Regions from separate parts of the Bradyrhizobium sp. USDA 4011 genome, predicted to be linked through region 2. Evidence: predicted binding sites of a transcription regulator. Region 2 holds the regulator's gene; the other holds the start of a gene.
What was found. Region 2 encodes HrcA, which represses chaperone genes, less so after heat shock. Its sites were predicted from a motif close to GTTAGCACTCNCNNNNNGNGAGTGCTAAC; they were not measured.
Positions count from the first base shown of each region.

Region 1: a site for HrcA is predicted at 5,921-5,949, ahead of ACVW1C_RS35385 (co-chaperone GroES). Genes of this name have one in related genera too.

Region 1 covers NZ_JBSSGG010000001.1:7,488,727-7,504,157, forward strand. Annotated here, with positions in the region: gene ACVW1C_RS35350 (glutathione binding-like protein) at 1-105, opposite strand, end outside; gene ACVW1C_RS35355 (cysteine hydrolase family protein) at 115-708, opposite strand; gene ACVW1C_RS35360 (LysR family transcriptional regulator) at 836-1,675, shown strand; gene ACVW1C_RS35365 (Crp/Fnr family transcriptional regulator) at 1,859-2,653, shown strand; gene ACVW1C_RS35370 (hypothetical protein) at 2,671-2,868, opposite strand; gene ACVW1C_RS35375 (hypothetical protein) at 2,910-3,125, opposite strand; gene groL (chaperonin GroEL) at 3,880-5,520, opposite strand; gene ACVW1C_RS35385 (co-chaperone GroES) at 5,563-5,877, opposite strand; gene ACVW1C_RS35390 (usg protein) at 6,258-6,548, shown strand; gene ACVW1C_RS35395 (cupin domain-containing protein) at 6,647-7,237, shown strand; gene ACVW1C_RS35400 (TetR/AcrR family transcriptional regulator) at 7,356-7,934, opposite strand; gene ACVW1C_RS35405 (alpha/beta fold hydrolase) at 8,138-9,322, shown strand; gene ACVW1C_RS35410 (NupC/NupG family nucleoside CNT transporter) at 9,364-10,614, opposite strand; gene ACVW1C_RS35415 (MFS transporter) at 10,731-11,954, shown strand; partial or broken gene ACVW1C_RS35420 (SDR family oxidoreductase) at 12,343-13,105, opposite strand; gene ACVW1C_RS35425 (peptidase) at 13,120-13,881, opposite strand; gene ACVW1C_RS35430 (ABC transporter substrate-binding protein) at 14,180-15,431, shown strand, end outside.
Region 2 covers NZ_JBSSGG010000001.1:4,163,191-4,178,621, forward strand. Annotated here, with positions in the region: gene dnaJ (molecular chaperone DnaJ) at 1-307, opposite strand, end outside; gene dnaK (molecular chaperone DnaK) at 466-2,367, opposite strand; gene ACVW1C_RS19470 (hypothetical protein) at 2,940-3,875, shown strand; gene pncA (bifunctional nicotinamidase/pyrazinamidase) at 3,972-4,682, shown strand; gene ACVW1C_RS19480 (helix-turn-helix domain-containing protein) at 4,765-5,559, shown strand; gene ACVW1C_RS19485 (VOC family protein) at 5,627-6,052, shown strand; gene grpE (nucleotide exchange factor GrpE) at 6,098-6,703, opposite strand; gene hrcA (heat-inducible transcriptional repressor HrcA) at 6,869-7,957, opposite strand; gene rph (ribonuclease PH) at 8,131-8,844, shown strand; gene rdgB (RdgB/HAM1 family non-canonical purine NTP pyrophosphatase) at 8,856-9,491, shown strand; gene hemW (radical SAM family heme chaperone HemW) at 9,478-10,635, shown strand; gene ACVW1C_RS19515 (IS5 family transposase) at 10,712-11,815, shown strand; gene ACVW1C_RS19520 (hypothetical protein) at 11,829-12,125, shown strand; gene ACVW1C_RS19525 (penicillin-binding protein activator) at 12,434-13,648, opposite strand; gene rsmI (16S rRNA (cytidine(1402)-2'-O)-methyltransferase) at 13,899-14,852, shown strand; gene ACVW1C_RS19535 (YraN family protein) at 14,839-15,222, shown strand; gene gshB (glutathione synthase) at 15,253-15,431, shown strand, end outside.

The DNA.
Region 1 (15,431 bases), 3.3 Mb from region 2:
GGTCCAGATATGGGCAAGGTGGTAACGCGCCTCGATGCCGGCTTCCATCAACGCGATGCGGCTGGCGAGCGAGCAGGCCATGGGAAAGAAATAGAGCTGGAGCATATTGCATCCTCAGGCGAGGGCATTGCCGCGTGCGATGATCGCGAAGCGGTCGGACAGTTCGGCGAGGGCGACCTCGTGAATGAGCTTCGCGGCGATCGTGCCGCCAGTGCCGTCGGGCAGGTCGCGGGTGGCGCAGCTGTCTGCGTCGATGGTGGTGCGGAAGCCGAGATCGAGCGCGGCGCGGGCGGTCGAGCTCACGCACATATGCGTCATGAAGCCGGCGAGCACGAGCTCCTTGCGGCCGGCCGCGGCAAGCTGCGCGTTCAGGTCGGTGCCGGCGAAAGCGTTCGGCAATTGCTTCTCGATCACGATCTCGCCGGGCCGCGGCTTGAGCGGCGCGACGATCGCGCCGCGCTCCGCGGTGCGATCGAACAGGCCGCCCGGCGCTCCCTTGTGCGCGATGTGGATGATCGCCGTGCCGCTTTCCCGCGCGCGGGCGAGCAATGCGGTCGCGCGCGCAATCGCGGGTTTGGCGTCGGGCAACGCGAGGGGACCTGCGAGATACTCGTTCTGGATGTCGATCAGCACGAGGCAGCTGTCGCCGAGGCGGGGCGGGGTGAGGTCGATACCGGCAAGCTGCATCAGCGTTTTGGCCGCGGTCATGGTCGTGAGAACTCCGGGGATGCGTCGTGCGAAAATATAGCCGCGGACCGGCCTGCTGTTATGCAGGGATATTGCAGCCGGTGGCTGCGTTATTGCAGGCCAGCCGGAGGCGATGTAGCCTGAGGCCATGAACTGGGACGACCTTCGCATCATCGCGGCCGTCAGGGATGAGGGCACCTATGCCGGCGCCAGCGCGCGGCTGCGCATCGACGAGACCACCGTCGGCCGCCGGCTGGCGCGGATCGAGCGCGCGCTCGGGCTGCGGCTGTTCGAGGCGGCCGACGGCGTCCGCAAGCCGACCCGGCAGTGCGACCTGGTGCTCGCACATATCCAGGCGATGGCCGCGCATGCCGAGGAGATCGGCCGGATCGGCGAAAGCCTGCCCGGGCCGGTCGGCCGGCTGCGCATTGCCTCCACCAACGCGATCGCCGAGGAAGTGCTCGCGCCGCGTACCAGCGCATTGCTGCGCGCCAATCCGGGCCTCACGCTGCAATTCCTGACCTCGAGCGACAACGTCAAATTCTCGCGCTGGGAAGCCGATCTCGCGATCCGCCTGCGCAAGCCCGACAAGGGCGACTTTGCGATCTCGAAGCTCGCCGAGGTCAGGCTGTATTTCTTCGAGCCGGCCGCGACGACAACCGGAGAGGCGGTGACGTGCGCCTATCCGGACGAGCTCGGAGCAATCCCCGAGATGCAGTTCCTGCGCGCGAAGCGGCTTCGTGCGCGCTGCGTCACCGACAATGTCCGCATCATCCACAAGCTCATCCAGTCGCATCAAGCGGTCGGCGTGCTGCCGGAGCATAGTTGCGTGGACCTGATGACCGATCGCCGTCTGCGCGCCACGCTGCTGCCGAAGCGGCGCGACGTCTGGCTTCTGGTGCAAAGCCATCTCAAGCGCGATGTGGCGACGCGCGTCACCATCGACTGGCTGCGCGCCTGCTTTCAGGACGCCGCGCGCGGCGGGTAGAAGAATTGGAACTCTCGCGGTTCCGAAGTTCTACGGGGCAACAATGCGCATTTAGCTATTGCGTCCGGCGGCGCATTTGCATCTAACTCTTGGGACGCGGCCGCAGAGAATTCCATCGTGTGGTCAAGCGTTTGGAATTCGTTTTTGAGCTTGTGTCCGAGTGAGTTTGCCGTGCGACCCTTCATGACGTTCCCGCAGGTAGGCATTTCCGGCGGAACGCGTAACCGCCTTCTCGCAACACTGTCGCCGGCGGATTTGGACCTCCTGAGGCCCGAACTTGAGACGGTCGCGCTCGAACAGGATGCTGTCCTGGCGCGCGCCGGTGACGAGATCGACTACGTCTTCTTTCCCCACAGCGGGGCGATCTTGCTGATGATCGACATGGCGGACGGGCACACGGTCGCCACCGGTGTGGTCGGAAGCGAGGGGGCCGTGGGCAGTCTTTCGGTGCTTGGGGCGTCACCGTCAGGCATTACCGCAGTTGTTCGTGCGGCCGGTACCGCGTCGCGGGTTCCCGCGGCGCGCTTTCATGCAGCTTTCGGCCGCAGCCCCGGGATCCGGCAGGCGATCCAAAAGCACGTCAGATCGATGCTGATCCAGTTTCAGCTTGGCTCCGCCTGCAATGCGCTCCACCCGGTCGAAGCGCGGATGGCGCGCTGGCTGCTCCAGCTGCGCGACCGCGTCGACAGCGACGTTCTTCCGCTCACCCAGCAGGCGCTGTCGCAAATTCTCGGCGTACGACGAACAACGGTGACGTTGCTGATGCGCAATCTGCGCAAGCGCGGTGCGATCAGATCCGATCAACGAGGCCGGATCGAGATCGACCGGGCGCGGCTGTTGGCGGCGGCGTGCGAATGCCATCGCGTCATGCGTCTGGAGGCCGAGCAGATCTTCTCGGGCGACAAGGTTCGAACCGGAGGAGCGGCGCTCGCCGACGATCCGCGCATCTCGGAAATCGAGGCGGACGACGCCGTGTGAGCGCGCTCCCGGCGCGATCAGCTTCCTGGCCGCCGATCAGGCGCCCGCGCGGGGGAGGACGCCATCTCGATCTTGGCAATCTCACGCAGCACCTTCGCCGTCTGGCGCAACTCATTGCGCTCCGGGCCCGGCTTCAGCCGTCGTGCTTCATCGAGAAAGTCCTTGGCCTGCAGCAGCCAGGCAGACGTTTCCGTTGAGATCTGCACATGCGCCATGGCGTCCCTCCATCGCGATCATCAATCGTGGCGGCAACTCTTCAGGCCGGTGAACCGACGCTGCGGCGCCCCCGCATGCGGATGCTCGGCTCGTCGACCCAGGCGTCTCGCGCAAACCAGGCGTGATCGGTGCGGCAGAATGGACAGGAGGTGCGGGAGAAGAACACCGTACTGCGTCGAAAGCTCTCGCGATCGGTTTTGATTCCGGTGGAAATCGCGTGCCCGGTTTGCGGACATTTGACCATGACCATGCCCATGTGAGCCTCCCCTCCCATAATGCTTTTTTGCTTTTGCGGAAAAGCTCCGGCCGGTTGGATTGGCCTCAGGTCGGTGCGGGTACTTGGGGGGCATCGCGCACCTACGGCTTTTGACGGAGCATCGGGCAGTGGGGGCTGCATGCTCGTCACTGGGCTTCATCCAACCGGCCAGATCCCTCCTCGAACGAATCCTCGATGTGAGTTGAACGCCGCTTCTTTAGGCAGCCTCGCGGAGAACCGCGGCGAAGCGTTGCCTGGCTGGTTCGCGGGCTTGCGTTGTGCCCGTCTGGTCGGACTGTTGGCTCGACAACAGCATTGCGAAGAAACGCCTGCCGTTCACCGTGACTTTCATTTGGCTTTCACTCACCACACAGCCTCCCTCTCAAGCGAAAGCATTCTCCGCGACGCCTGCTCGCGTCACGGGAGCTGACGCTCCGTGTTCGATTCGGATTTTTGAGTGACCTTCGATTTCGTCCCGAGCTTACTGTGCGGGACGAAGGCGGGGTTGTCGGTTCGGTTTGCGACTCTCGCCGATATTTTTTTTAGAATGTCAACTCAACTAACATATGTTTATGGAGAGTGCTGTGCATAAGCAACGCTTGCCGTGGGCAGCAACGTCCTGCTTCCGCGCGAGGCTGCGCAGACCGTCCAACTTGAGCGTGCGGCAACAAGTGCGCCGTTGACCGCCCAAAACAAAAACCCCGGCATCGCTGCCGGGGTTTTGCATTTCGTAAATTGCCCGAGTGGCTGGACCTTAGAAGTCCATGCCGCCCATGCCGCCGCCCGGAGGCATTGCGGGGCCGCCGGCGTTCTTCTTCGGCAGCTCGGCAACCATCGCTTCCGTGGTGATCAGCAGCGCGGCAACCGAGGCAGCGTTCTGGATCGCGGTGCGGACGACCTTGGTCGGGTCGATGATGCCCTTCTTGACGAGGTCGGCATACTCGCCGGTCTGGGAGTCGAAGCCGTAATTGTAGGCCTTGTTCTCCAGGATCTTGCCGACGATGACCGAACCGTCTTCACCGGCGTTGATCGCGATCTGGCGAGCCGGGGAGGACAGCGCCTTGCGCACGATCTCGACGCCGGTCTTCTGGTCGTCGTTCTTGGTGCGCAGGCCCTTGAGCTGCTCGGAAGCACGGAGCAGGGCGACGCCGCCGCCCGGGACGATGCCTTCCTCGACAGCCGCGCGGGTCGCATGCATCGCGTCATCAACGCGATCCTTACGCTCCTTCACCTCGACCTCGGTCGCGCCGCCGACGCGGATCACCGCGACGCCGCCTGCCAGCTTGGCGAGACGCTCCTGCAGCTTCTCACGGTCGTAGTCCGAGGTGGTCTCCTCGATCTGCGCCTTGATCTGGGCAACGCGGGCGTCGATGTCGGCCTTCTTGCCGGCGCCGTTGACGATCGTGGTGTTTTCCTTGTCGATCATCACCTTCTTGGCGCGACCCAGCATCTGCAGCGTGACGTTCTCGAGCTTGATGCCGAGGTCTTCCGAGATGGCCTGGCCGCCGGTCAGGATCGCGATGTCCTGCAGCATGGCCTTGCGGCGATCGCCGAAGCCCGGAGCCTTGACGGCCGCGACCTTCAGGCCGCCACGCAGGCGGTTGACGACGAGGGTGGCGAGGGCTTCGCCTTCGACGTCTTCAGCGACGATGACCAGCGGCTTGCCGGTCTGCACCACGGCCTCGAGCAGCGGGAGCAGCTCGTTCAGCGAGGAGAGCTTCTTCTCGTTGATGAGGATGTAGGCGTCGTCCATCTCGACGCGCATCTTGTCGGCGTTGGTGACGAAGTAGGGCGAGATGTAGCCGCGGTCGAACTGCATGCCCTCGACGACGTCGAGCTCGGTCTCGAGCGACTTGGCTTCCTCGACCGTGATCACGCCCTCGTTGCCGACCTTCTTCATGGCGTCGGCGAGGAACTTGCCGATCTCGGCATCGCCGTTGGCCGAAATGGTGCCGACCTGGGCGATCTCGTCGTTCGAGGTGACCTTCTTCGAGTTCTTCTGGAGGTCCGCAACGACGGCTTCGACCGCGAGGTCGATACCGCGCTTCAGGTCCATCGGGTTCATGCCGGCGGCAACCGACTTGGCGCCTTCCCGCACGATCGCCTGGGCGAGCACGGTGGCTGTGGTGGTGCCGTCGCCGGCCGCGTCAGCGGACTTGGAGGCGACTTCGCGCACCATCTGGGCGCCCATGTTCTCGAACTTGTCCTCGAGCTCGATCTCCTTGGCGACGGTGACGCCGTCCTTGGTGATGCGGGGAGCGCCGAACGACTTCTCGAGCACGACGTTGCGGCCCTTAGGGCCGAGAGTGACCTTCACCGCGTTGGCGAGGATGTCGACGCCGCGCAGCATCTTGTCGCGAGCATCGACGGAGAATTTGACTTCTTTAGCTGCCATCTGAATTTTTCCTTGAGATTTACCTGGGAGGGAAAGAGGCGCTTAGGCCGCCTTCTTCTTGGAAGCGGGGACGTCGAGCACGCCCATGACGTCGCTTTCCTTCATGATCAGCAGATCTTCACCGTCGATCTTGACCTCGGTGCCGGACCACTTGCCGAACAGGACGCGGTCGCCGACCTTGAGGTCGATGGGGATCAGCTTGCCGGCTTCGTCGCGGCCGCCCGGGCCGACGGCGATGACTTCGCCCTGCGAGGGCTTTTCCTTGGCACTGTCCGGAATGATGATGCCGCCAGCAGTCTTCTCTTCGGCGTCGATGCGCTTGACCACGACGCGGTCGTGAAGCGGACGGAATTTCATGCAGTCCTCCTAAACGTTTGCATATGCTGTAGATTTTTGGAGTGTTAGCAGTCCAGCCCAGCGAGTGCCAAGCTGGCTGAGCAGGAGATAGGCCAAGCCTTGGCGGCGGGCAAGTGGCTCTAGCAGAAAAATTGGCACTCGCGAATGACGGCTGCCAGCATCATTTCGGCATCCTTAATACCGCCCGGCAGGGGGCACCGGGCTATTAGCAGATGCGGTAAGCTGCTGCTAACGCAAGAAATTTCAACAACCTATTAAACATTTAGGCTTGAGATGGGTTAGTCGCGTGCGTCACATTTCTCTCATGTGAGCGCATCCATTGCCGGTGGTCCGGCGGGAGTCGGCCGCCATGTGAATGCGCTCCGTCACAGGAGGTTGGCATGGTCTCGCGAGTTGGTGGGGGTGTTTCCGACGATTTCCGGAAGCAGTTGTTGGGGTATGGGCTGACGACGGCGCAAATCCTCTATCGGATGCCGGATCATCCCTCGTTGCTGCAAACCTATGTCTGGCAGAACTACGACCTGTTTCCGAAATTTCCGGCGCTGCAGGATTTCCTCGCCTTCTGGCAGGAGAAGCTCGAAGGCCCGCTGTTTTCGGTAACGGTGGCGCATTCCAAGCTGGTCAAGCCGGCCGAACTGCGCGCCGTCGACGGCGTGTTCCGGCTGCATTGATCCGCAAGGGCGGCGAGGCGCGGCTTGCGCCTTTGCCCGCCTCGCGCGGCGCGACTTGTGTTAGCCTCTAACAGTCACAAGAAGACGGGAGGCGAACAATGGCCAAGAAGACGGCATCGAGATCCGCAGCCAAGACCGCGGTGAAGAAGAAATGGTCGGGGTTCGGCGCCGGCGCCAAGAAATCGTCGGCGAAATCGTCCGCGCGCAAGACCATCAAGTCCAAGGGCCGCGTCACCGCGGCCAAGAAGAGCGCGCCCAAGACGGCAACCAAGGCAGCAACCAAGGCAGCAACCAAGGCACGGCCGAAGCAGCGCGTCGCCATCAGCCATCACCGCGAAGAGGATTTCAAGGCCGATGGGCTGCGCGCCTACGCCAAGTATCGCGATCTTGGCATCGCCGCCGCCTCGCATGGCCTCGCGCAGGCGCATGTCATCCGGCTGCAGGGACCGTGCAATCCGGACGAGGTGTCGAAGCTGCACTTCCACGACGTCGACTTCCAGATGGTCTACGTGCTCAAGGGCTGGGTGAAAACCTACATGGAAGGCGAGGGCGAGACGCTGATGCAGCAAGGCAGCGCCTGGACCCAGCCGCCGCGCATCCGGCACATGATCCTGGACTATTCCGACGACGTCGAACTGCTGGAGGTGATCCTGCCGGCCGAGTTCAAGACGGTGGAGCTGAAGGCGTAAGCCTCGCTTCGTCATGGCCGGGGTTGACCCGGCCATGACGACTTTTTAGCGCGGCCCGATGGATTCCGGGCTCGCCCTTCGGACGCCCCCGGAATGACGCGGCACGTCGGGACCCGGATCACCCGGGCACACACAGCCTCTGGACACTGACATCCGCCAGCGCCTCGAATATCGCCGGCGTCCGTTCGAGGCGGGCGATGGTTCGCGCGCCTTCGAGGGCGGCGACCAATGCGGCTGCGGTAGAGGATGCGCGTGCGGGAGTGAAGCCGCACCCCCTGAAATGCTCGGCGATGATCTCGGTCGAATCAACGAATCCGCGCGCCACCCGTTTGGTTAGCTCGGCATCGAGCGCGGGCAGCTCGTTCGCCAGATTTTGCATGAGACATCCATACTGGAAATCAGAGGCGACCATTTCGGCGGCGAATGCGCGGAAAATCTCCTGAACGAAATTGAGGACATCGCCCGCCGTATTCGCCGAGATGCTCCGCAAAACAGCAATTCTAGCCGCGAGGTAATGATCGATCGCTTCTTCTGCGAGCTGTGCCTTGCCGCGTGGAAAGTGGAAGTAGAACGATCCTTTCGGCGCACCGCTTTCTGCAATGATCTGGGTCAATCCGGTCGCGGTGTAGCCCTGGATGCGAAACAGCCGTTCGGCCGTGGCGATCGCGCGCGCGCGGGCATCAGTCTTACGTGGCATGCCGCGAAGATAATACGTTTCGCTTGACGCCGCTATGGTGATCGCCATACTATGGCGATCACCATAGAAAGTGTCCGGCGATGCCGCTCGACCAAATCCCAAGCCGGGAAGCGTCCCGACGAGCCGTCCTGGCGATGGGGGCAGCCAGCCTGGTTGCGGCTTTACTTCGACCGACCGGCGCGAATCCCTTAGGAGCGGCTGATATGACCTCATCAACGTATGGCGCAGGCACGCTTCCCTACGGGGTCCGCTCGCGGATGATCCATGGGGTCAACGGTCTCGACGTCCATCTTCTCGAGGCTGGTTACGAAAGCCCCGGCCGGCCGCTCGCGCTGCTTCTGCACGGCTTTCCGGATCTGGCTTACGGCTGGCGACACCTGATCCCAATTCTGGCTGACGCCGGGTACCATGTCGTGGCACCCGATCAGCGGGGTTTCGGCCGCACCACCGGTTGGGTGAATGACTATGATGCCGCGCTAGGGCCCTTCAGCCTCCTGAACATGACGCGTGACGCCCTCGGATTGGTGTCGGCATTGGGCTATCGGCGTACGGCGATGCTCGTCGGGCACGATTTCGGCTCGCCCGTGGCGGCCTATTGTGCGCTAGCCCGACCTGACGTCTTTCCCTCGGTGGTGCTGATGAGCGCGCCGTTCCCAGGTCCGCCGGCGTTTCCGTTCAACATTGCAGAAAGCGCGGCATCGTCGGTTCAACCGAACACTGAAAGCCAGAAGCTGGCGGCCGCGCTGGCGGCGCTCGATCCGCCGAGACAGCATTACCAGCAATACCTGAGCACGCGGCAGGCGAACGATGACCTGTGGCATCCCCCTCAAGGCTTACACGCGTTTCTTCGTGCATTCTTCCACGTGAAGAGCGCTGACTGGCCGGGAAACAAGCCGCATCCGTTGAAGGCGCCAACCGCCACAGAACTTGCACAAATGCCGACCTACTACGTGATGGATCTCGGCAAGACGATGTCGCAGACCGTCGCTCCATTCCAACCTTCCGCCGCCGAGGTCTCGGCCTGCAAATGGCTCACCGAGCCGGAACTTGGCGTGTACACGGCGGAGTACGGCCGCACCGGGTTTCAAGGCGCCCTCATGGCTTATCGCGTCTTTTCCGATCCTGGCCTGAACGCTGAGTTGCGCCTGTTCTCGGGCAAGACGATCGATGTCCCGTCGCTCTTCATCGGCGGGACAAGCGATTGGGGCACCTATGCGGCGCCGGGCGCGCTCGATCTGATGAGGACGAAGGCGGCGGCGAGGATGGGTGACATCGAACTGATCGACGGCGCCGGTCACTGGATCCAGCAGGAGCAGCCGGCTCGGCTCGGCACGTTGCTGCTCGCCTTCATCAAGGAGGCGGGTGGGGCGGATCACACCAGCCGTTAGGCCGGGGCGTCCGTCGTCTCCCTTGAACATGCGGCCCGGCGTCACGTCATCGCCCCCACGATCGCGCCCATCAGGCAGGTCGTCAGCGTGCCCGAGACGATCGACTTCAGCCCGAGCGCGTTGATCTCGTCGCGCCGCTCGGGCGCCATGATGCCGAGGCCGCCGATCATGATGCCGAGGCTCGCGAAGTTGGCAAAGCCGCACATCGCGTACAGCATGATCAGCCGCGAGCGCGGATCGAGCGCGTCGGGACCGAGCTTCGACAGCTCGACATAGGCAATCAGCTCGTTCAGCACGGTCTTGGTGCCCATCAGGCTTCCGGCCGTGATCGCCTGCGGCCAGGGCAGGCCCATCAGCCAGCATACCGGCGCCATGACGTAACCGAGCAACCGTTGCAGCGAGATCTTCGCGCCGCCGATTTCCGGCAGCAGGCCGATGATTGCATTCGCCAGATAGACCAGCGCGACCAGCACCAAGAGCATCGCGATGATGTTCATCAGCAGCTCGAGGCCGCCGGCGGTGCCCTTCACGATGGCGTCCATTGTCGATGACACCTGAACATCGGGATCATCGAGCGACCCGCCGGTGCGCTTGTCCGTCGTCTCCGGCACCATGATCAGGCTGACCAGGATGGCGGCCGGCGCTCCCAGCACCGAGGCGATGACGAAATGCGCGGCGGCATCTGATATCAGCGGCGCCAGCAGCGTGGCGTACAGCACCAGCACCGTACCGGCGATCCCGGCCATGCCGCCGGTCATCACCAGAAACAATTCGCTGCGGCTAAGCTGCGCCAGATAGGGGCGGATGAACAGCGGCGCTTCCACCATGCCGAGGAAGATGTTGGCGGCGGTCGAAAGCCCGACCGCGCCGCCGACGCCGAGCGTCCGCTCCAGCAGCCAGGCCATGCCGCGCACCACCGGCGGCAGCACGCGCCAATAGAACAACAGCGTCGTCAGCACGCTCATGACCAGCACGATCGGCAGCGCCTGGAAGGCGAGGATGAAATCCGAGCCCGGCGCTTTGGGATCGAACGGCGCCGGGCCGCCGCCGACATAGCCGAACACGAAGGCGGTGCCGGCGCGCGTCGCGGCGGCGATGGTGCCGACGGCATCGTTGATCGCGCCGAAGGCCTGCGTCACCAGCGGCACCTTGATCAGCACCAGCGCGGTGACGATCGTGACGACGAGCCCGATCGCCGCCTGCCGCAACGATACGAGGCTCCGATTCTCGCTCAACGCCCAGGCGATCACGAGCAACGCCACCACGCCGAACGCCGATTGCAACTGCAGCATCACGCCCCCAAGAACCCTCACGCGATTATGGGTGGGGGCCCCGCGCAGCGCAATGCTGTTGCGCGTTCTCCTCGAATCCATTGACAAGTTGCAGGTGCTCGGCCACGCAATCATCCATGTCCTCCGCCACGCCGGCCGGCGCCCGCGATCTGCTCGGCCACCGGCCGTTCCTGTTCTTTCTGTCGTCGCGCAGCCTGTCGCGCTTCTCCAGCCAGATCGGCGCGGTGGCGATCGGCTGGCAGATTTACGATTTGACCGGCAGCGCGTTCGACCTCGGCATGGTCGGACTGGTGCAGTTCCTGCCGACGGCGCTATTGGTGTTCGTCGCCGGTCACGCCGCCGACCGCTTCGAGCGCAAGCGTGTGGTGCAGGCCTGCCAGGTCGCGGAGGCGCTGACCGCATTGTTTCTCGCCGGAAGCACATTTGCCGGCACCATCTCCGAGATCCAGATCTTCGTCGCGACCTTCGTGCTCGGGATCGCCGGCGCGTTCGAGAGCCCGGCGACCGCCGCGCTGCTGCCGCTGATCGCGCCGCAGGGCTCGTTGCAGCGGGCCACCGCGATCTCGAGCGGCGCGGCGCAGGTCGCGACCATCACCGGACCCGCGCTCGGCGGCTTTGCCTATGCGCTGATGCCGAGCGCGCCCTACGGCATCATGATGGTGTTCTGGCTGTTCGGCGCGCTGCTCACCAGTGGCATCGGCCGCTTGCAGCAGGCACCGGTGAAGAACGGCGGCTCGTCGGACGATCTGTTCGCCGGCGTCACCTTCGTACGCAGCAATCCCGCGATCCTCGGCACCATCTCGCTCGATCTGTTCGCGGTGTTGTTCGGCGGCGTCACCGCGCTGCTGCCGATCTATGCGCGCGATATCCTGCAGACCGGGCCGCTCGGCCTCGGCATCCTGCGCGCCGCGCCCGCGGTCGGTGCGCTGCTGATGACGATGGTGCTGGCGCGGCATACCATCAACCGCCGCGTCGGCATGCGCATGTTCCAGGCGGTGATCGTGTTCGGCGTCGCGACGGTGGTGTTCGCACTGTCGCACTGGATGTGGCTGTCGGTGCTGGCGCTCGCGGTGCTCGGCGCTGCGGACACGATCAGCGTCGTGATCCGCTTCTCGCTGGTGCAGCTCGCCACCCCCGACGAGATGCGCGGCCGGGTCGGCGCGGTGAACTTCCTGTTCATCAACGCGTCGAACCAGCTCGGCCAGTTCGAGAGCGGCGTCACCGCGGCGCTGCTCGGCGCCGTGCCGTCAGCCGTGCTCGGCGGCGTCGCCACGGTCGCGGTCGCGCTGCTCTGGATGAAGCTGTTCCCGACGCTGCGGGACGTCGAGAAGCTGGAGTAGGGCGCTTCTCCCTACCTCGCCCCGCTCGCGGGGAGAGGTCGACGCGAAGCGTCGGGTGACGGGGACTCTCCGCGAATTATTCTGACACCGGCTTCGCTGAAGCAGCCCCTCACCCCAACCCTCTCCGCGCAAGAGCGGGGCGAGGGAGCAGATGCGAGGGCGCTTGCATGATTTCGGAATAATGGAAAAATACCGCTGATTTGCCCGACGTGTCAAGTTGCCGTGTCGAACGCCGGCTCCTTTGCATGGGGTTGTTTTCGATATTTTGGCAGTGCGCCCTTGGAACGGCATGGCCGGGACATAAGCGGAGCGGAAGCGACGCCGTCCTTCGGACGGCTATGCCCGGCCATGCCGACGTGACAGTCCTGCCGGAGCAGGGAGAAGAAGATCAGCCCCGGCCGACGAACGGCATCTTGGTCGCCATGACCGTCATGAACAGCACGTTGGCGTCGAGCGGCAGGCCGGCCATGTAGGCGACGGCGTCGCCGACCGCCTTGGCGTCCATGCGCGGCTCGTGCTTGGTGGTGCCGTCCGGCTGCAGCACGCCGGGGCCGTTGACCATGCGATCGGTCATCGGGGTCGCGGCGTTGCCGATGTCGACCTGGCCGACCGCGATGTCATACATGCGGCCGTCGAGGTTGGAGGCTTTTGTCAGGCCGGTGATGGCGTGCTTGGTCGAGGTGTACGCCGCCGAGAACGGCCGCGGCGCGTGCGCCGAGATCGAGCCGTTGTTGATGATGCGGCCGCCGCGCGGCGTCTGGTCCTTCATGATGCGGAAGGCATGCTGGGTGCACAGGAACGGCGCGGTGAGGTTGGTGTTGACCACGGCCTGCCACTGCTCGAGCGGCAGATCTTCGAAATTGACCGGCGGCGCGCCCATGCCGGCATTGTTGAACAGCACGTCGAGCCGGCCATAGGTCGCCTTTACCTTGTCGAACAGCGCGGCGATCGCGGCCGGATTGGCCATGTCGGCCGACACGCACAGGCTCTTGCCGGCGGGACCGACGCTTGGCGGTCTCTTCCAGCATCTCCATGCGGCGTCCGGCGAGCACCACGGTGTAGCCCTTGTCCATCAAAGCGAGCGACGCGGCGCGTCCGACACCGGTGCCGGCGCCGGTCACGAGCGCGATCTTGCTGGTTGCCTCGGTCATCTCTCAGTTTCCTCTTACTTGGTCTTTGCTTCGGTTTCGTTCTTGTAGGGTGGACGTGGAATGTTCTGGTGCGCCGCGCGCAGCGCAGCCGACCAGCGCGAGCGCAGATCGTGGAAATAGGGCTCGCCGGCCTCGATGCGGTGGTTGAGGTCCGCCTCGCAGGCGTCGCTGCGCACCACCAGCACGTCGATCGGCAGGCCGACGCCGAGATTGGAGCGCATCGTCGAATCCATCGAGATCAGCCCGGTCTTCAGCGCCTCGTAGAGCTCGACGTCGTAATGCATGGCGCGGTCGAGCACCGGCTTGCCGTATTTGTGCTCGCCGATCTGCAAATACGGCGTGTCGATGGTGCATTCGATGAAGTTGCCGGCGGTGTAGACCATGAACAGGCGCATCCGCGAGCCCTTGATCTGGCCGCCGAATAGGAACGAGACGTCGAACGAGATATCTTCGGAACGCAGGGCATCGCCCTCGGTGGCATGCACCGACCGGATGGCGCGGCCGATCCGCTGCGCCGCCTGGAACATGGTCGGCGCGTTCATCAGCGTCTCGAGCTCGCCGGTGTGCGGATCCTCCATGCCCTCGGTCAGGGTCGACAGCACCGACTGGCTGATCGCGAGATTCCCTGCGCTGGCGATCGCCATGATGCGGTCGCCGGGCTTTTCGAAGATGTGCAGCTTGCGGAAGGTCGAGACGTTGTCGAGCCCGGCATTGGTGCGGGTATCGGCGATCATGACGAGGCCGTCGCGCACCAGAATTCCGCAGCAATAGGTCATTTGCAGTCCCCAAACGGTCCGAGTTTCTCGGCGCCAAACGTGTAGCCAATTTCGAGGTCGCATCCAACCCTAATTCCCCGTGACGGGATGTGCGACGGCCGGTCAAGAGGGGCCTGGCGACGGTCCGTGTCAGGACCCGTTCCACCGTCGGCCACCTGCGAATCCCGGTTCGCGCCAAGGCTTCGTTCTGCGTTCCACGCAGCCGGCAATGATCTGCGCTCCCGTGTCATTGCGGGGCACCTGGCGTTGTGGTCGACTGCCCGAAAGCGACAACAACAAGAAATTCCGGGAGGCGAGAATGTCGTTCAAACTGGCCACGTGCATCATGGCATTGGGCATCGTGGCGATGGCTGAGAGTCCTGCATCGGCGCAGAAGAAGGGCGGCACGCTGCGGCTCTATCACAACGACAATCCGCCCTCGACCTCGCTGCTCGAAGAATCCACCATCGCCTCGGTGATGCCGTTCGCGGCGGTCTTCAACAACCTCGTGGTGTTCGATCCGGCCAAGGTGCACGAAAGCATCGACACCGTGATCCCTGATCTCGCCGAGAGCTGGTCGTGGGATTCCACCAACACAAAGCTCACCTTCAGACTCAGGCACGGCGTGAAGTGGCATGACGGCCAGCCGTTCACGGCCAAGGACGTGCAATGCACCTGGCGGATGCTGATCGGCAAGAGCGAGACCCAAGACTCCAAAACCCAGGACTTCAAGCGCAATCCGCGCAAGGTCTGGTATTCGAAACTCAGGGATGTCAGCGTCAATGGCGACGATGAGGCGACCTTCGAGCTGACCGAGCCGCAACCTGGTCTCTTGGCGCTGCTCGCCAGCGCCTTTTCGGTGGTCTATCCCTGCCACGTGCCGCAGCAGGTGATGCGCACCAAGCCAATCGGCACCGGGCCGTTTAAATTCGTCGAATTCCGGCGCGGGGATTCGATCCGCCTGGTGCGCAACCCCGATTACTTCAAGAAGGATCGGCCGTATCTCGACGAGATCACGGTGCGCTCGATCGACAGCCGCGCCACGCGCATGCTGGCGTTCGCGACCGGCGACTACGACATCACCTTTCCGTCCGACGTCAGCATTCCCCTGATGAAGGACGTCAAGGCGCGGGCGCCGAACGCGATCTGCGAGATGACGTCGACCAATTTGCAGATCAATCTCTTGGTCAACCGCGTCAATCCGCCGTTCGACAATCCGGAGATTCGCAAGGCGATGTCGCTGGCGCTGGATCGCAAGGCCTTCAACAGCATCCTGTTCGAAGGCACCGGGCGGCTAGGCGGTGCGATGCAGGCCAAGCCGGAAGGCGAGTGGGGCATGCCGCCGGAGATACTGTCGACGCTGATGGGCTACGGCGCGGATACCGAGAAGAACCTCGCGGACGCGCAGGCGATCATGCAGAAGCTCGGCTACGGCGACGCCAAGCCGCTGTCGATCAAGATCCAGACCCGCAATTTGCCGACCTATCGCGACCCGGCGGTGATCCTCGCCGACCAGCTCAAGAAGATCTATATCGTCGCCGAGCTCGATATTCTGGACACGCCGCGCTGGT
Region 2 (15,431 bases):
CGAACAGATCCTCGAAGATATCGGAGAAGGAGGAGGCGAAGCCGGCGCCGAAGCCGGGACCGCCACCGCCCATGCCCTGCTCGAAGGCAGCGTGGCCGAAGCGGTCATAGGCGGCGCGCTTGTCGCCGTCCTTCAGCACCTCATAGGCCTCGTTGATTTCCTTGAACCGGACCTCGCTGGTGGCGTCGCCCGGATTCTTGTCCGGATGCCATTTCATTGCCAGTTTGCGGAAAGCTGATTTCAGCTTGGTCTCGTCCGCGTTCCGATCGACCTCGAGGGTCTCGTAATAGCAGCGCTTGGTGGACATCCTTCAATTCCGTCCGAAGTTCGTCGCGATCGCCAAGGATTGCGCAAACGATTGCGCCTGTCTGGAAGATGCAGCGATCGCCTTAAAGAAAAATGACCCCCACTCCTCCGAGACGCGTCGCGTGCTCTTTGGTGTGAGGGTCATGATCGCAAGCCCGCTTAGGCAGACTTCTTGTTGTTCTTGTCGTCGTCGACCTCGGTGAACTCCGCGTCGACAACGTCATCCTTCGCAGCGTCCTTGGCCGCATCGGCCTCGGCCTGCTGCTTGTACATGGCCTCGCCGAGCTTCATCGAAGCCTGCGCCAGCGTGTTGGTCTTGGCCTTGATCGCCTCGGCGTTGTCGCCCTTCAGCGCTTCCTTGAGGTCGCTGACGGCGTCTTCGATTGCGCGACGGTCCGTCTCCGGAATCTTCGAGCCGTGCTCGGCCAAAGCCTTCTCGGTCGAATGAACCAGGCCATCGGCATGGTTCTTGGCGTCGACCGCTTCGCGGCGTTTCTTGTCCTCGGCCGCATTGGCCTCGGCGTCCTTGACCATCTTGTCGATGTCGGCCTCGGACAGACCGCCGGATGCCTGGATCCGGATCTGCTGTTCCTTGCCGGTCGCCTTGTCCTTGGCCGAGACGTTGACGATGCCGTTGGCGTCGATGTCGAAGGTCACCTCGATCTGCGGCATGCCGCGCGGAGCCGGCGGAATACCCATCAGATCGAACTGGCCGAGCATCTTGTTGTCGGCCGCCATTTCACGCTCGCCCTGGAAGACGCGGATGGTGACGGCGCCCTGATTGTCTTCGGCCGTCGAGAACACCTGGCTCTTCTTGGTCGGGATCGTGGTGTTGCGGTCGATGATGCGGGTGAACACGCCGCCCAGCGTCTCGATGCCCAGCGACAGCGGGGTCACGTCGAGCAGCAGCACGTCCTTGACGTCGCCCTGCAGCACGCCGGCCTGGATCGCAGCGCCGATCGCCACGACCTCGTCGGGATTGACGCCCTTGTGCGGCTCCTTGCCGAAGAACTGCTTCACCATTTCCTGGATCTTCGGCATGCGGGTCATGCCGCCGACCAGCACCACTTCGCCGACCTCACCGGCGGTCAGGCCGGCATCCTTCAGCGCCTTGCGGCACGGCTCGATGGTCTTCTCGACGAGGTCGGCCACCAGCGCCTCGAACTTGGCGCGGGTCAGCTTCATCGTCAGATGCTTCGGACCGGTCTGGTCGGCCGTGATGAACGGCAGGTTGATTTCGGTCTGCGTGGTCGACGACAGCTCGATCTTGGCCTTCTCGGCGGCTTCCTTCAGGCGCTGCAAGGCGAGCTTGTCGTTGCGCAGGTTGATGCCCTGCTCCTTCTGGAATTCGTCGGCGAGATAGCCGACCAGACGCATGTCGAAGTCTTCACCACCGAGGAAGGTGTCGCCGTTGGTCGACTTCACCTCGAACACGCCGTCGCCGATCTCGAGGATCGAGACGTCGAAGGTGCCGCCGCCGAGGTCGTACACGGCGATCGTGCCGGCCTTCGTCTTGTCGAGACCGTAGGCGAGCGCGGCAGCCGTCGGTTCGTTGATGATGCGCAGCACTTCGAGGCCGGCGATCTTGCCGGCGTCCTTGGTGGCCTGACGCTGCGCGTCATTGAAATAGGCAGGAACCGTGATGACGGCCTGATCGACCTTCTGGCCGAGATGCGCCTCAGCGGTCTCCTTCATCTTCTGCAGAATGAAGGCCGAGACCTGCGAGGGCGAATAGGTCTTGCCGTCGGCTTCGACCCAGGCATCGCCGTTCGATGCTTTGACGATCTTGTAGGGAACGAGCTTCTTGTCCTTCTCGACCATCGGGTCGTCATAGCGGCGGCCAATGAGGCGCTTCACCGCAAAGAACGTACGCTCGGGATTGGTCACCGCCTGGCGCTTTGCCGGCTGTCCGACGAGGCGCTCGCCGTCGTCGGTGAAAGCAACGATCGACGGCGTCGTTCGCATGCCCTCGGCATTCTCGATCACCTTGGCGTTCTTGCCATCCATCACGGCGACGCACGAATTCGTGGTGCCGAGGTCGATCCCAATGACCTTACCCATGGTTTTCATATCCTCTTTGCTACGGCAGGTTGGTTGGGCCCTGACGGCGCTCCGTACCGAACCCCCAGACGTTCACATACTCGCGATATTGCGACGGTGAGCCTGATATAGGAGGGAGGGTCCTGCCCGCAAGGACTGGACGCAACGTTGAGGCCTGAAAAGACTGACGTTTGAAAGATTGTGTCAGCCCGGCCGCGGCACCGGTTCAAACCCGGACCAAGTTAACAAATCGGCAAGAATGCCGCCCGCCGTCCACCGCGACATTCGCGGCACGACGTCAGCGCTGTTGAGTGAACGCTCACAAACGTCGTATGCGAGAGCGGCGCACCGGTCGAGGGCGCGCTGTTTGGCCGCTGGCGGCCGCAGGTGGTCGTTCCTGGAAACCTCGGGAAACTGGAAAGTGCCCGCCAATCAAGGCGAAAAGCCCATGAAATCGAACCGGCTGGCCTGGAGCGGAGATATGGCGGCCTGTTGCAGGGTCATCAAAACCGCTAAAAGCGGTCCGACTGAAGAGGCCATCCAGCTGCACCGGCCCCGTTGCGCGGCCATCAAGCAAAACCGGTAGACCCCCCATGACGCCTTTTCGAGTTCTCGTTGCGGTTGCCCTGCTGATTGCCGCCACCTGTCGTGGCTTTGCCGCCGACGTGGTGTTTCCGCCGGGCGCGCATGTCGGGATGAAACCGCTGGTGGGCCTCGTCCGCGCCAAATCCTTCATCGGCTTCGAGACCGAGGATCAGGGCGTCAAGGTCCTGATCGCCGACCTGCCCGCGGACGCCTACAACGAGGTCGTGAACGCCTTCAAGGCCAACCCGGCCGGTACCGGAAACATCAAGCCCGAGAGCCTCGAGACGCCGGCCGGCCTCGCCTACTACACCGTGGAGAGCGCCCGCGACGGCGCCAGCAATGTGCGGCGCTATTCCATGATCCTGCCGGGGCCGACCTTCTCCGGCTATGTCGCGGTGCAGGTGCCGGAGAACGCGAGCAAGATCTACACCGACGACGCCGTCCGGCAGATGTTCGCCTCCGCCGAGATCCGCAAGGAGGTGCCGGTCGACGAGCAGCTCGCCATGATGCCGTTCAAGGTTACCGAGCTCAGCGGTTTCAAGAATATCCGCATGCTCGCGCCGGGTGCGGCGCTGCTGATGGCCGACGGCGACGACAAGGGCCTTGAGGCCAAGCCCTTCATGCTGCTCGGCGTCATCGCTTCGGCGCCGGCCACGCCCGATGATCGCGGCCGCTTTGCCCAGCAGATCGCCACCACGATTCCCGGCGTGCGCGACGGGCGGATCACCATGTCCGAACCGATCCGGATCGACGGCCAGCCCGGTTTCGAGACACGGATCGACGCCGTCAGCGGCAAGGACAACACCCCGGTGACCATCGTGCAGTGGCTGCGATTCGGCGCGCAGACATCGCTGCGGGTCATCGGCAGCTCGCCGCGCACCGATTGGGAGACCGCCTTCCCGCGCTTCCGCACGGTCCGCGACGGCATCCAGCCGCGCGGCTGATCCGCCCTTCGTAAGGCCGGTTGGAAAAATCCCACTTTCGCCGTTCGCCGAACGGAACTAGCCTCCTCGCGCGGTATCAAAGCGAGGAGGGGCGCGATGTTGGATCGACGACAGATAGTTGCAGGCCTCGGCACGTTGGCGCTTGCGACCCTGGTTCCCAGCAGACTCTGGGCGGCTGCGATCAAGCCCGACGATGGCTCCGCGCTGCTCGTGATCGACGTCCAGAACTGCTTTCTGCCCGGCGGCAGCCTCGCCGTGAAGGACGGCGAGCAGGTGGTGCCGGTGATCAACAAGATCGCCAAGAGCTTTGCCAATGTGGTGATGACGCAGGACTGGCACACACCGGGACACATCTCCTTTGCCTCGGTCCATCCCGGCAAGAAGCCGTTCGAGACCATCGACCTCGCCTACGGCAAGCAGGTGCTGTGGCCCGACCACTGCGTGCAGGGCACCGACGGCGCCTCGCTGTCGAAGGATCTCGCGATCCCGCAGGCCGAGCTGATCATCCGCAAGGGTTTTCACAAGGACGTCGACAGCTACTCTGCCTTCACCGAAGCCGACGGCAAGACCACCACCGGGCTTGCCGCCTATCTGAAGGCGCGCAATGTCGAACGGGTTTTCGTGGCCGGGCTCGCCACCGATTTCTGCGTGGCATGGACCGCGCTCGATGCGCGCAAGGCCGGCTTCGAAGCCTATGTCGTAGAGGACGCCTGCCGCGGCATCGACACCCAGGGATCGCTGGCCAAGGCATGGACCGACATGGACAAGGCCGGCGTCAAGCGGATCCAGTCGTCGGATATCGGGTAAGTCGCGCCTCGCGCGAGATTCGTATGGCCGAGCTTGGGGCCCCGTCGCATTCGACTTCGCGCGACGCCCGCCGTCGCCGCGCATGGCGGGCCTGATTGTCGGAATTACAGGTTACCGCGAGACGGCGGCAGGCCACTTCTTCCACCGTCAGACCGCACCGCTGATCGTGCCGTTGATCATCAGCTTCGGCTCGCCCTATCTGATCGCGCTCGCGCGTCAGCCTGGACCATCCGACCGTCAGCTGAGCTTCACGGCCGGACTGCACGCCGGACCCGTCAACATCGAGTCCGACGGCTGCGCCGAATCCGTGCAGGTGGATTTCACGCCGCTTGGCGCCTATCGCTTCTTCGGCGGCGCCATTGCCGAGCTCACCGGGCGCATGGTCGATCTTGGTGATGTGCTGGGCCGCGATGGGCGGCGGCTGCGCGAGCAAATCGGCGCCGTACCGTGCTGGCAGCGCCGCTTCGACCTGATTGAAGATTTCGTACTTCGCCGCCTCGGCCGCGGGCCGTCCGAGGAAGTCGCGTTCGCTTATCGAATGTTGGCGCGATCGGGCGGCACCGCCCGGATCACGGCGATCGCTTCGGAGATCGGTTGGAGCCGTAAACACCTCGCCGGCCGGTTTCGATCCGAACTCGGCCTCGCGCCCAAGCCGGTGGCGCGCATGATGCGCTTTCATCAGGCTTGCCGGCTTGCGCAGTCTGGCGCAGCCGACGGCTTGGCCACAATCGCTGCGGAGAGCGGCTACGCCGATCAAGCCCATCTCGCTCGCGAGTTCGTCGAGTTTGCCGGGGAACCACCGACCGCTTGGGCGCGCCGCCTGACGCTGACCGACAGCCGGCTGTCGCATTCCGGCGAGCTGCAGCCGGACTGGTAACAAACCTTCAAGCCGAAGCCGGATTGCCTCGTGCAGAGTGGCGCCATCAGCCAAGGAGGCCTGTGACATGACGCACGACATCGAACCCCCGCGCATCTACCCGACCCTGCGCTGCAAGGACGCCGAGGCGATGATCGTCTGGCTCAAGACGGTGATCGGATTCACCGAGCACGTGGTCTACCGCGACGGCGGCGTGATCCACCACGCCGAGCTCGCCTACGGATCCTCGATGCTGATGCTGGGCCAGAGCCGCGACGATGCGTATGGCAGGCTGGTCGGCGATGCCACCGGCCGCCGCACCGATTCAATCTACACCGCCGTCGACGATCCCGACGCCCTGCATGCAAAGGCCAGGGCGGCGGGTGCAAAGATCGAAATGGAACTGCGTGACACCGATTATGGCAGCCGTGATTTCTCCTGCCGTGACCCGGAAGGAAATCTCTGGAGCTTCGGCACCTATTGGCCGAAGGCTCATGAGAAGCCGCTGCCGTGACACGACAGTAGCAAGCTCACGGCTTCAGAGCCGGCGTCGGACCGATCAGACCGTGATGTCGGCGGTCGGGGCCGCCTTGGCGCCGCCCTTGGAGACGCCAACCAGCGCCGGACGCAGGATGCGGTCGCCGATCATGTAGCCGGCCTGCACGACCTGCACCACCGTGCCCGACGGCACCGAGGTGTCAGGCACCTCGAACATCGCCTGCTGGAAGTTCGGATCGAACTTCTCACCGATCGGATCGAACTTCTTTACGCCGTTCTTCTCCAGCGCGTTGAGCAGCGAACGCTCGGTCAGCTCGACGCCTTCGATCAGCGCCTTCAGGCCGGGATCGGCGGCTTCCTTGGTCTCGGCCGGCACCGCGTCGAGCGCGCGCTGCAGATTGTCGGCGATATCGAGCACGTCGCGGGCGAAGCCGGTGATGCCATAGGTCTTGGCGTCGGCAACCTCGCGGCGGGTGCGCTGACGGAGGTTTTCCATCTCGGCCAGCGTGCGCAGCGTGCGGTCCTTCGCCTCGGCGAGTTCCTTGGCCAGCGCCTCGGCCGATCCCACCTCGGGATCGTCGGGCATGATGTAGGGCTTCGAAACCACGGGCTCTCCCGTCGGCGCCGAATTCTCGCTGTTGTCATTGGCCCGGTTCGGATCGGTCATGGCTTGCCTTCTCGAAAAACTCGCGTCGGTTCAAATCTTGGGGATTGCTGCCCGGGATATCGTGCTTTGGGCGGCGAAAATCAAGCGTAACATACCCCCTTCGGGCACCGGGCTCTCCGGCCCGGGTGAACGAAACCCGTCAAGTGCAGGCCAAATCCGCCCCGATCAGCCGCCCAGCATCTTGCTGACGATGCGCGCGGCATAGTCGACCGTCGGGATTACGCGTGCATAGTTCAGCCGCGTCGGCCCGATCACGCCGAGCACGCCGACGATCCGGCCCTGGGCGTCGCCGTAGGGCGCGATGATGGTGGAGGAACCCGACAGCGAGAACAGCTTGTTCTCCGAGCCGATGAAGATCCGCACGCCCTCACCGCGCTCGGCGCGACCGAGCAGATCGATCACGCCGCGCTTGGTCTCGAGATCGTCGAACAGCGACTTGATGCGCTCGAGATCGTCGAGTGCATGCAGATCCTCGAGCAGATTGGCGTGACCACGCACGATCAGCTGGCGGTCCTCGTTCGCGCCGCCGGACCAGCTCGCGATGCCGGCCGCGACGACCTTTTGCGTGAGCTGATCGAGCTCGGCGCGGCTTTGCGTCAATGCCGTCTCGAGCTCGAGGCGCGCTTCGGCCAGCGTCCGGCCGCGGATCCGCGCATTGAGGAAATTGGTCGCTTCGGTCAGGGCCGAGGACGGCACGCCCGGCGGCAGCGCCAGCACCCGGTTTTCGACCTGGCCGTCTTCGCCGACCAGCACGACCAGCGCCTTCTCCGGCTCCAGCCGCACGAATTCAATGTGCTTCAGCCGCGCATTCGACTTCTGCGTCAGCACCACGGCCGCGGCACGGGTCAGCCCCGACAGCCGCGTCAGCGCTTCGCCAAGGGCCGCCTCGACCGACTGCGCGCGATCGACGGCCGCCAGCTGGGTCTGGATCGATTGCCGCTCGGCCTCGGTGAGGTCGCCGACCTGCATCAGGGCGTCGACGAAGAAACGCAGGCCGAGTTCGGTCGGCAGCCGGCCCGCCGATGTGTGCGGCGCATAGATCAGGCCGAGCTGCTCAAGGTCCGACATCACATTGCGGACGGAGGCCGGCGACAGCGGTAATGCGATCAGGCGCGAGATATTGCGCGAGCCGACCGGCTCGCCGGTCGCGAGATAGCTTTCGACGATTTGACGAAAAATGTCGCGCGACCGCTCATTGAGCTGGGCGAGCCCGGCATGCGGCGCGATCAGGCCGATCGGATCGTGATGAGTCACACTCCAGTCCCTCACAATTGCTGCCTAATTTGTCGATCCGGGGGGCCGGTGACAAGTATGCATTCAACCCCTTGATACCGGGACGTTACCGGGGCCGAAAACCCTTGCCGCTGCCCCTTCCCCCTCCTACAAGCACGGCCAACTCATTTTCTCGGAATTCTGGAGGATTTCCAATGCGGCCAAGCCGCCGTGCGCCCGATGAACTGCGTCCCGTGTCGCTGGAACGCGGCGTCGTCAAATATGCCGAGGGTTCCTGCATGGTGAAGTTCGGCGACACCCATGTGCTGGTGACCGCCACCTTGGAAGAGCGGTTGCCGCCGTGGCTGAAGGGCCAGGGCCGCGGCTGGGTCACCGCCGAATACGGCATGCTGCCGCGCGCCACCCTGGAACGCACCCGCCGCGAGGCCTCCGCCGGCAAGCAGGGTGGCCGCACGGTCGAGATCCAGCGCCTGATCGGCCGCTCACTGCGCGCCGCCGTCGACCTCGAGGCGCTCGGCGAGCGCCAGATCACGGTCGATTGCGACGTCATCCAGGCCGATGGCGGCACCCGCACCGCCTCGATCACCGGTGCCTGGGTGGCTCTGGCCGACTGCATCAACTGGATGAAGACCCGCAACATGCTGAAGACCAACGTGTTGCGCGACAACGTGGCGGCGATCTCCTGCGGCATCTACCAGGGCACGCCGGTGCTCGATCTCGACTATGCCGAGGACTCCGAGGCCGACACCGATGCCAATTTCGTCATGACCGGCGACGGCCGCATCATCGAGGTGCAGGGCACCGCCGAGAAGACACCGTTCTCGGAAGGTGAATTGCTGGCGCTGATGGCACTGGCGCGCAAAGGTGTCGCGCGTCTGGTCGACTTGCAAAAGATCGCGGTGGCGTAGTCAGATTGGCCATGCATCGCCGAATCACCGGAAGGCTCGTCATCGCCACCCATAATCCCGGCAAGCTTGCCGAGATGCGGGAACTGCTGGCGCCGCACGGCGTGGAGGCGGTGTCGGCCGGCGAGCTCGGGCTCGCCGAGCCCGAGGAGACCGGCGGCAGCTTTCGCGCCAATGCGGCGATCAAGGCCATTGCGGCCGCGAAGGCCTCCGGACTGCCGGCCTTCGCCGACGATTCCGGCCTCGTGGTCGACGCGCTCGACGGCGCACCCGGGATCTACTCGGCGCGCTGGGCCGGCGAGGGCAAGGACTTCATGGCGGCGATGACGCGGATCGAGCGCTTGCTGCAGGAGCGCGGCGCCATCGCGCCGGACCAGCGCAGGGCGCACTTCGTCTCCGCGCTGTGCGTGGCTTGGCCCGACGACCACCTCGAGGAGGTCGAGGCCCGCGCCGATGGAACCTTGGTCTGGCCGCCGCGCGGCACCGCCGGATTCGGCTATGATCCGGCTTTCCTGCCCGACGGTTACACGCGGACCTTTGGCGAGATGAGCAGCATCGAGAAGCACGGCCTGCCGCCGCTCGGACTCGGCCTGTCGCATCGCGCCCGCGCCTTCGTGAAGCTCGCGGAGATCTGCCTTGAGCCACGCTGAACGAGAAGCTTTCGGCGTCTACGTGCACTGGCCGTTCTGCCTGTCCAAATGCCCGTATTGCGATTTCAACAGCCACGTCCGGCACGCGCCGGTCGACGAGGCGCGCTTCGTGCGCGCGTTCGCCCGCGAGATCGAGACCACGGCCGCGCGGGTGCCGGGACGCGAGGTCACCTCGATCTTCCTCGGCGGCGGCACGCCCTCGCTGATGCAGCCGCAGACGGTGGGCGCCGTGCTCGATGCGATCGGCAAGCACTGGCAGGTCTCGCGCGATGTCGAGGTGACGCTCGAGGCCAATCCGACCAGCGTCGAGGCGACGCGCTTTCGCGGCTATCGCGCGGCCGGCGTCAACCGCGTCTCGCTCGGCGTACAGGCACTGGACGATGCTTCGCTGAAGGCATTGGGCCGCCTGCATACCGCGCGCGAGGCGCTCGACGCGGTCGCGATCGCGCGCTCCGCGTTCGACCGCTACTCGTTCGATCTGATCTATGCGCGGCCCGACCAGACGCCGCAGATGTGGGCCGACGAATTGAAGCAGGCGATCTCGGAAGCGGCCGAGCATCTGTCGCTCTATCAGCTCACGATCGAGGAAGGCACGCCGTTCTTCGGGCTGCATGCCGCCGGCAAATTGCAGACCCCGGACGAAGCGACCGCGCGCGCGCTCTACGACGTGACGCAGGAGGTCTGCGCCCGCGAGGGACTGCCGGCCTACGAGATCTCCAACCACGCCCGCACCGGCGCCGAGTGCAAGCACAACCTGGTCTATTGGCGCGGCGAGCAATATGCCGGCATCGGCCCCGGCGCGCATGGAAGGCTCGACATCGATGGCGTCAGGCACGCGACCGCGACCGAGCGGCGCCCCGAGGCCTGGCTGTTGAACGTCGAGGAGCGCGGTCATGGCGTCGTCACCGATGACAGCCTCAACAGCGAAGAACGCGCCGACGAATTCCTCTTGATGGGGCTGCGGCTCGCCGAGGGCATCGATCCCCAGCGCTATGCCAAGCTCTCCGGCCGAAAGCTCGATCCGCACCGGATCGCGATGCTGCGCGAGGAAGGCGCGATCGCCGTCGATGCAGACGGACGGCTGCGCGTGACGAAGTCGGGATTTCCGGTGCTCGACGCTGTCGTCGCGGATCTCGCGGCCTAGCAGGCTGTTGAAGAAGTCGATGGCGAAGCGTTTCGTATCGTGATTCTCTGGGACCAGGATTTAACCGGGGGGCGCGATGCGGGGAAGTGACGAACAATCCGGCTCACTTTTCAGTTATGTGGACCTGGAGGCCCGAGTTCGCGTCGACCACCCGCTGCGGGTGATCCGGGAGTTGGCGAATGCGGCGCTGGGCGACCTTTCTGGGGAGTTCGGCAAGCTCTATACGGACTTCGGTCGCCCCTCGATCGCACCGGAGAAGTTGCTTCGGGCGATGCTGCTCCAGGCGTTTTACGGGGTTCGCTCGGAACGGCATCTGATGGAACGGATCGAGTTCGATCTTCTGTTCCGCTGGTTCGTTGGGCTTGGGGTGGACGATGCGGTTTGGGACCATTCGACCTTCTCGAAGAACCGCGACCGGCTGCTCGAAGGCGAGATTGCGGCCAAGTTCCTGAACGCGCTTTTGGCGCAGCCAAAGGTCAAGCGCCTGCTATCGAGCGATCACTTCTCGGTGGATGGTACGCTGATCGAAGCCTGGGCCTCGATCAAGAGCTTCCGGAAGAAGGATGGCAGCGACAAAGACGAGGATGGTCCGGGACGCAATGCCGAGCGCAGCTTTCACAAGGAGAAGCGGTCCAACGAGACCCATGCGAGCACGACCGATCCCGAGGCGCGGCTCTACAAGAAGGGTGACGGCCAGCCGGCCAAGCTGAGCTATATGGGCCATGCTCTGATGGAGAACCGCAATGGTTTAGCGGTTTTGGGCGGAGTGAGCCAGGCGACAGGCACCGCCGAACGGGAGATTGCGCTTGCCATGATCGACAGGCGGAGGTGCGCGAAGCGGATCACTCTGGGGGCGGACAAGGCCTATGATGTCACGCAGTTCGTCCACGACCTGAGGGATAGATCGGTTACCCCGCACATCGCGATTGATGGACATCTGAGTAAAACCGGCAAGCGGCGCAAGACGGCGATCGACGCACGTACCACGCGTCACAGCGGCTACGGCATCAGCCAGCGTTGCCGCAAACGCATCGAAGAAGTCTTCGGCTGGATCAAGAGTTCCGCTGGCTTGGCCAAGGTCAAGCTGCGAGGTCGCGACCGCGTCGATGCCGTCTTCGTCCTGGCGCTTGCAGCCTACAATCTGATCCGGCTTCCCAAACTTCTGGCGGCACCGGCATGAGCATCCGGGGCAGATGGAGGTCGTCGAGACGCCCGGCTACGACATGGCCTTGGCGAGCGCCTACATCCTGTTCGATGTGGCCGGCGGCGAATTCGCCTTCGACTGCCTCACCGGCTCCATCCATGGAGCCAGCCACGGCAATACCGTCGAGTTCGGCTGGCAAGGAAACGACGAAATGGAGCCAGCGGAGGGCGACGGTTGGGCAGAACTAAAGGATGACGGTTCACTCGAAGGGGAGATCTGCCTCCTCAACGGCGACAACATCCCATTCGTCGCACGCCGCTCAAAGACTTCTTCAACAGCCTGCTAGAGCCTATCCCGTAGAGCCTATCCCGTTCGGATTGAATCGGAACGGGGCTCTAAATTCCTATTTTGACGCGTTATCTTCGCGCGAATCGGTATCCACTTCGCTCGAAAACGCTCTAAGCATGATCCGGAAAAGTGCGAAGCGGTTTTCCGGAAAGATCATGCTCAAACAAAGAGCTAATGCGCGATGACGATTCAACCTAATCTCATCGCGCTTTAGCGCGCACGCTGCCAAAATATCGAAAACAACCCCATGCAAAGTAGCGGGCGGGTTCCGGCGCCCGACAAGGCAGCTTGACCGCCTGACGAAAATTAAGCGCCAAAGCTCTTCGGCGATCCGGCGACCGGCGTGCCGCCGCCGGACGCCACCTTCATGACGGCAAGGCCGCGTTCATTGGTGCCGTCGGAGCGGAAACGGAACAGACCGTCGATCCCGGCAAAGCCGGATGGATTGGTCAGCGTCTCCGGCGCAAAACGCTGCGCACCCTGGGTACGCGCCAGCGCCGCCACCAGCGCGACCGCGTCATAGGCAAGCGTTGCGGTGCGCACCGGCTCGCCGCCGTATTTGGCGCGATAGCGGCCGGCGAAGCTGCGGAAACCGGACGGATCGGGCGCGGCATAAAGGCCGCCCTGCAGGACTGGGCTCGCGGACACCCGCGGATTGTCCCACAGCCCGGTGCCGAGCAGCTGGATGTTGCGCAGATTGGCCCCCGCTGCAGTGAGTGCGTCGGCGGTCGCGACCACCGAATCGCCGTCGTCGGCGAGCAGCAGCGCATCGGCCTGGCCCAGCGCCTGGGCAACGGTCCGCGCAGGCGTTGCGCGATCGGCGCCATATTTCTCGAATGCGACGACGCGGCCGCTCTTGCGGCCAACCGCCTGCTTGAATGCGGCCTCGACCACGTTGCCATAGGCGTTGTCCGGCACCATCGCGGCGAACGAGCGCTTTCCGATCCCGGCGGAGTAGTCGACGATCCGATTGATGTCGGACTCCGGCAGGAAACTCAGCAGATAGACGCCGTGCCCGGCGACGCTCGAATCGGTGGAGAATGCGATCACCGACGTTCCGCGCGGCCGCGTCAGCTGCGCGGTGGCAGGCACGGAGCCCGCGAACAGCGGCCCCAGAATGATCTCGGCGCCCTCGGACAGCGCCTGCTGGGTGCCCTGCGCCGCGCCCTGCGGGCTGCCGCCATCGTCCTTGATCAGGAGCTGAATGTTCGGGTTCTGGAATTCCGCCAGCGCCATTTCGGCGGCGTTCCGCATCGATTGCGCGGCGAGCCCGGCATTGCCGGAGGCCGACAGCGGCAGGATCAGCCCGATCTTGACCTGCCCGGTGCCGACCGCCTGCGGCTGTTGCGGCGGGCCGGCCGGACCGGCTTCCTGGTTGCCGCCGAACGGACTGGAAAATTGGTTCAAGCTCTGCTGGACGCCGGAACAGGCGCTCAGCAACGGCGTGCCCACGAGCAGACCAAGCGCGGTTCGCCGGGTCGTGCCATCAGGCGGGGAGGTGCGGTGATGCGGGCCTTCCATCGTCTCTCTTCTCTTGACCGACCAGGATCGGCCAGGACTCCATCCAGCTCTGATGAGGCGGGGGGATTCAGGCATATTGTCGGCGAATAGTTAACTAAAACAAAAGGATTATGGCCTCGCGGCGCCGTTGCCGCGGCTCCCGTTCCCCTCAGCAACTTGAATCGAAACGGGGCTCTAGTTTCTTGTTTTGTCGCGTTTTCTTCACGCGAACCGGTATCCACTTCGCTCGAAAACGCTCTAGATTGCCATTATGCGCGCAAAAGCCAGTTCCCTCCACCATTCCGATGCCACGACAGGCACTGCGGCCAGGACCTTTTCGATCGGCGGCCAGCAGCTGGCGGCGCCAAAGGCCGCGCCCGGGCTCCATCTGGTGGCGACGCCGATCGGCAATCTCGCCGACATCACCCTGCGCGCGCTGGAGACGCTGGCGGGCGTCGACGTCATCGCCTGCGAGGACACCAGGATTACGCGCCGGCTGACCGAACGATACGCAATCACCGCCGAGTTGGCGCTCTATCACGAGCACAACGCGGCTCAGGCGCGGCCCAAGCTCCTCGAGCGATTGGCGCAGGGCGCCTCGATCGCACTGGTCTCCGACGCCGGCACGCCGCTGATCTCCGATCCCGGCTTCAAGCTGGTGCGCGAGGTCTGCGCCGCCGGTCATGCCGTCATTGCAGTGCCCGGGCCGTCGTCGGTGCTATCAGCGCTATCGGTTGCGGCGCTGCCGACCGACCGGTTCTTCTTCGAGGGATTTCTGCCGGCGAAGGAGCACGCGCGCCGCGCGCGGCTTACCGAGCTCGCCCGAATCGATGCGACGCTCGTGATGTTCGAATCGGGCAATCGCGTGCAGGACACGCTGCGCGATCTCGCCGCGATCATGGCTGGGCGCGATGCGGCGATCTGTCGCGAGCTGACCAAACTGCACGAGGAGGTCAAGCGCGCGCCGGTCGCCGAGCTTGCGGCAGGCGCGGACGCGCTGGAGACACGCGGCGAGTTCGTGCTCGTGATTGGACCGCCGGCCGATGATGCCGGGATGATGGGCCAGGATGCGCTCGACGATCTCCTGCGCGGGCAGCTTGGCCGCGGCAGCGTCAAGGATGCGGTGGCCCACGCGGTCGAACTGTCTGGCCGGCCGCGCCGCGAAGTTTACGCCCGCGCCCTCGAGCTCGCGAAGACCCTCGGGGACGGCGATGGCGAAGACTGACAGCGGCTCGCCCGAGCGCGTCGCCGCGTTCCGCACCGGCATCTCGGCCGAGAGCCGCGCCGCGGCCCTTCTGATCGCCAAGGGCTATCGCATCCTGGCAAGGCGCTTCCGCACCCCTTATGGCGAGATCGACCTGGTGGCGCGGCGGCGCAATCTCGTCGCCTTCGTCGAGGTCAAGGCCCGTGCCAGCCTCGACGACGCCGCCTATGCGGTGACGCCGCGCCAGCAGCAGCGCATCGTCAACGCCGCCCAGGCCTGGCTGATGGCGCATCCCGAACATACCGAATTTGATCTCAGATTCGACGCCGTTCTGATTGCGCCGAAGAGCCTGCCGCGCCATCTGTTAGCGGCATTCGACGCAAGCCCTTAAAGTTACCCTCAGACCTCGCGGGACACGCTTATGAAATTGAAGATCGCCGTCCAGATGGATCCCATCGCGCGCATCAACATCCGCGGCGATTCGACCTTTGCGCTGCTGCTCGAGGCGCAGAAGCGCGGCCACGGCATTTCCTATTACACGCCCGACAAGCTGTCGCTGCGCGGCGAGGAGCTGGTGGCGCCGGTGCAGCCTCTCACCGT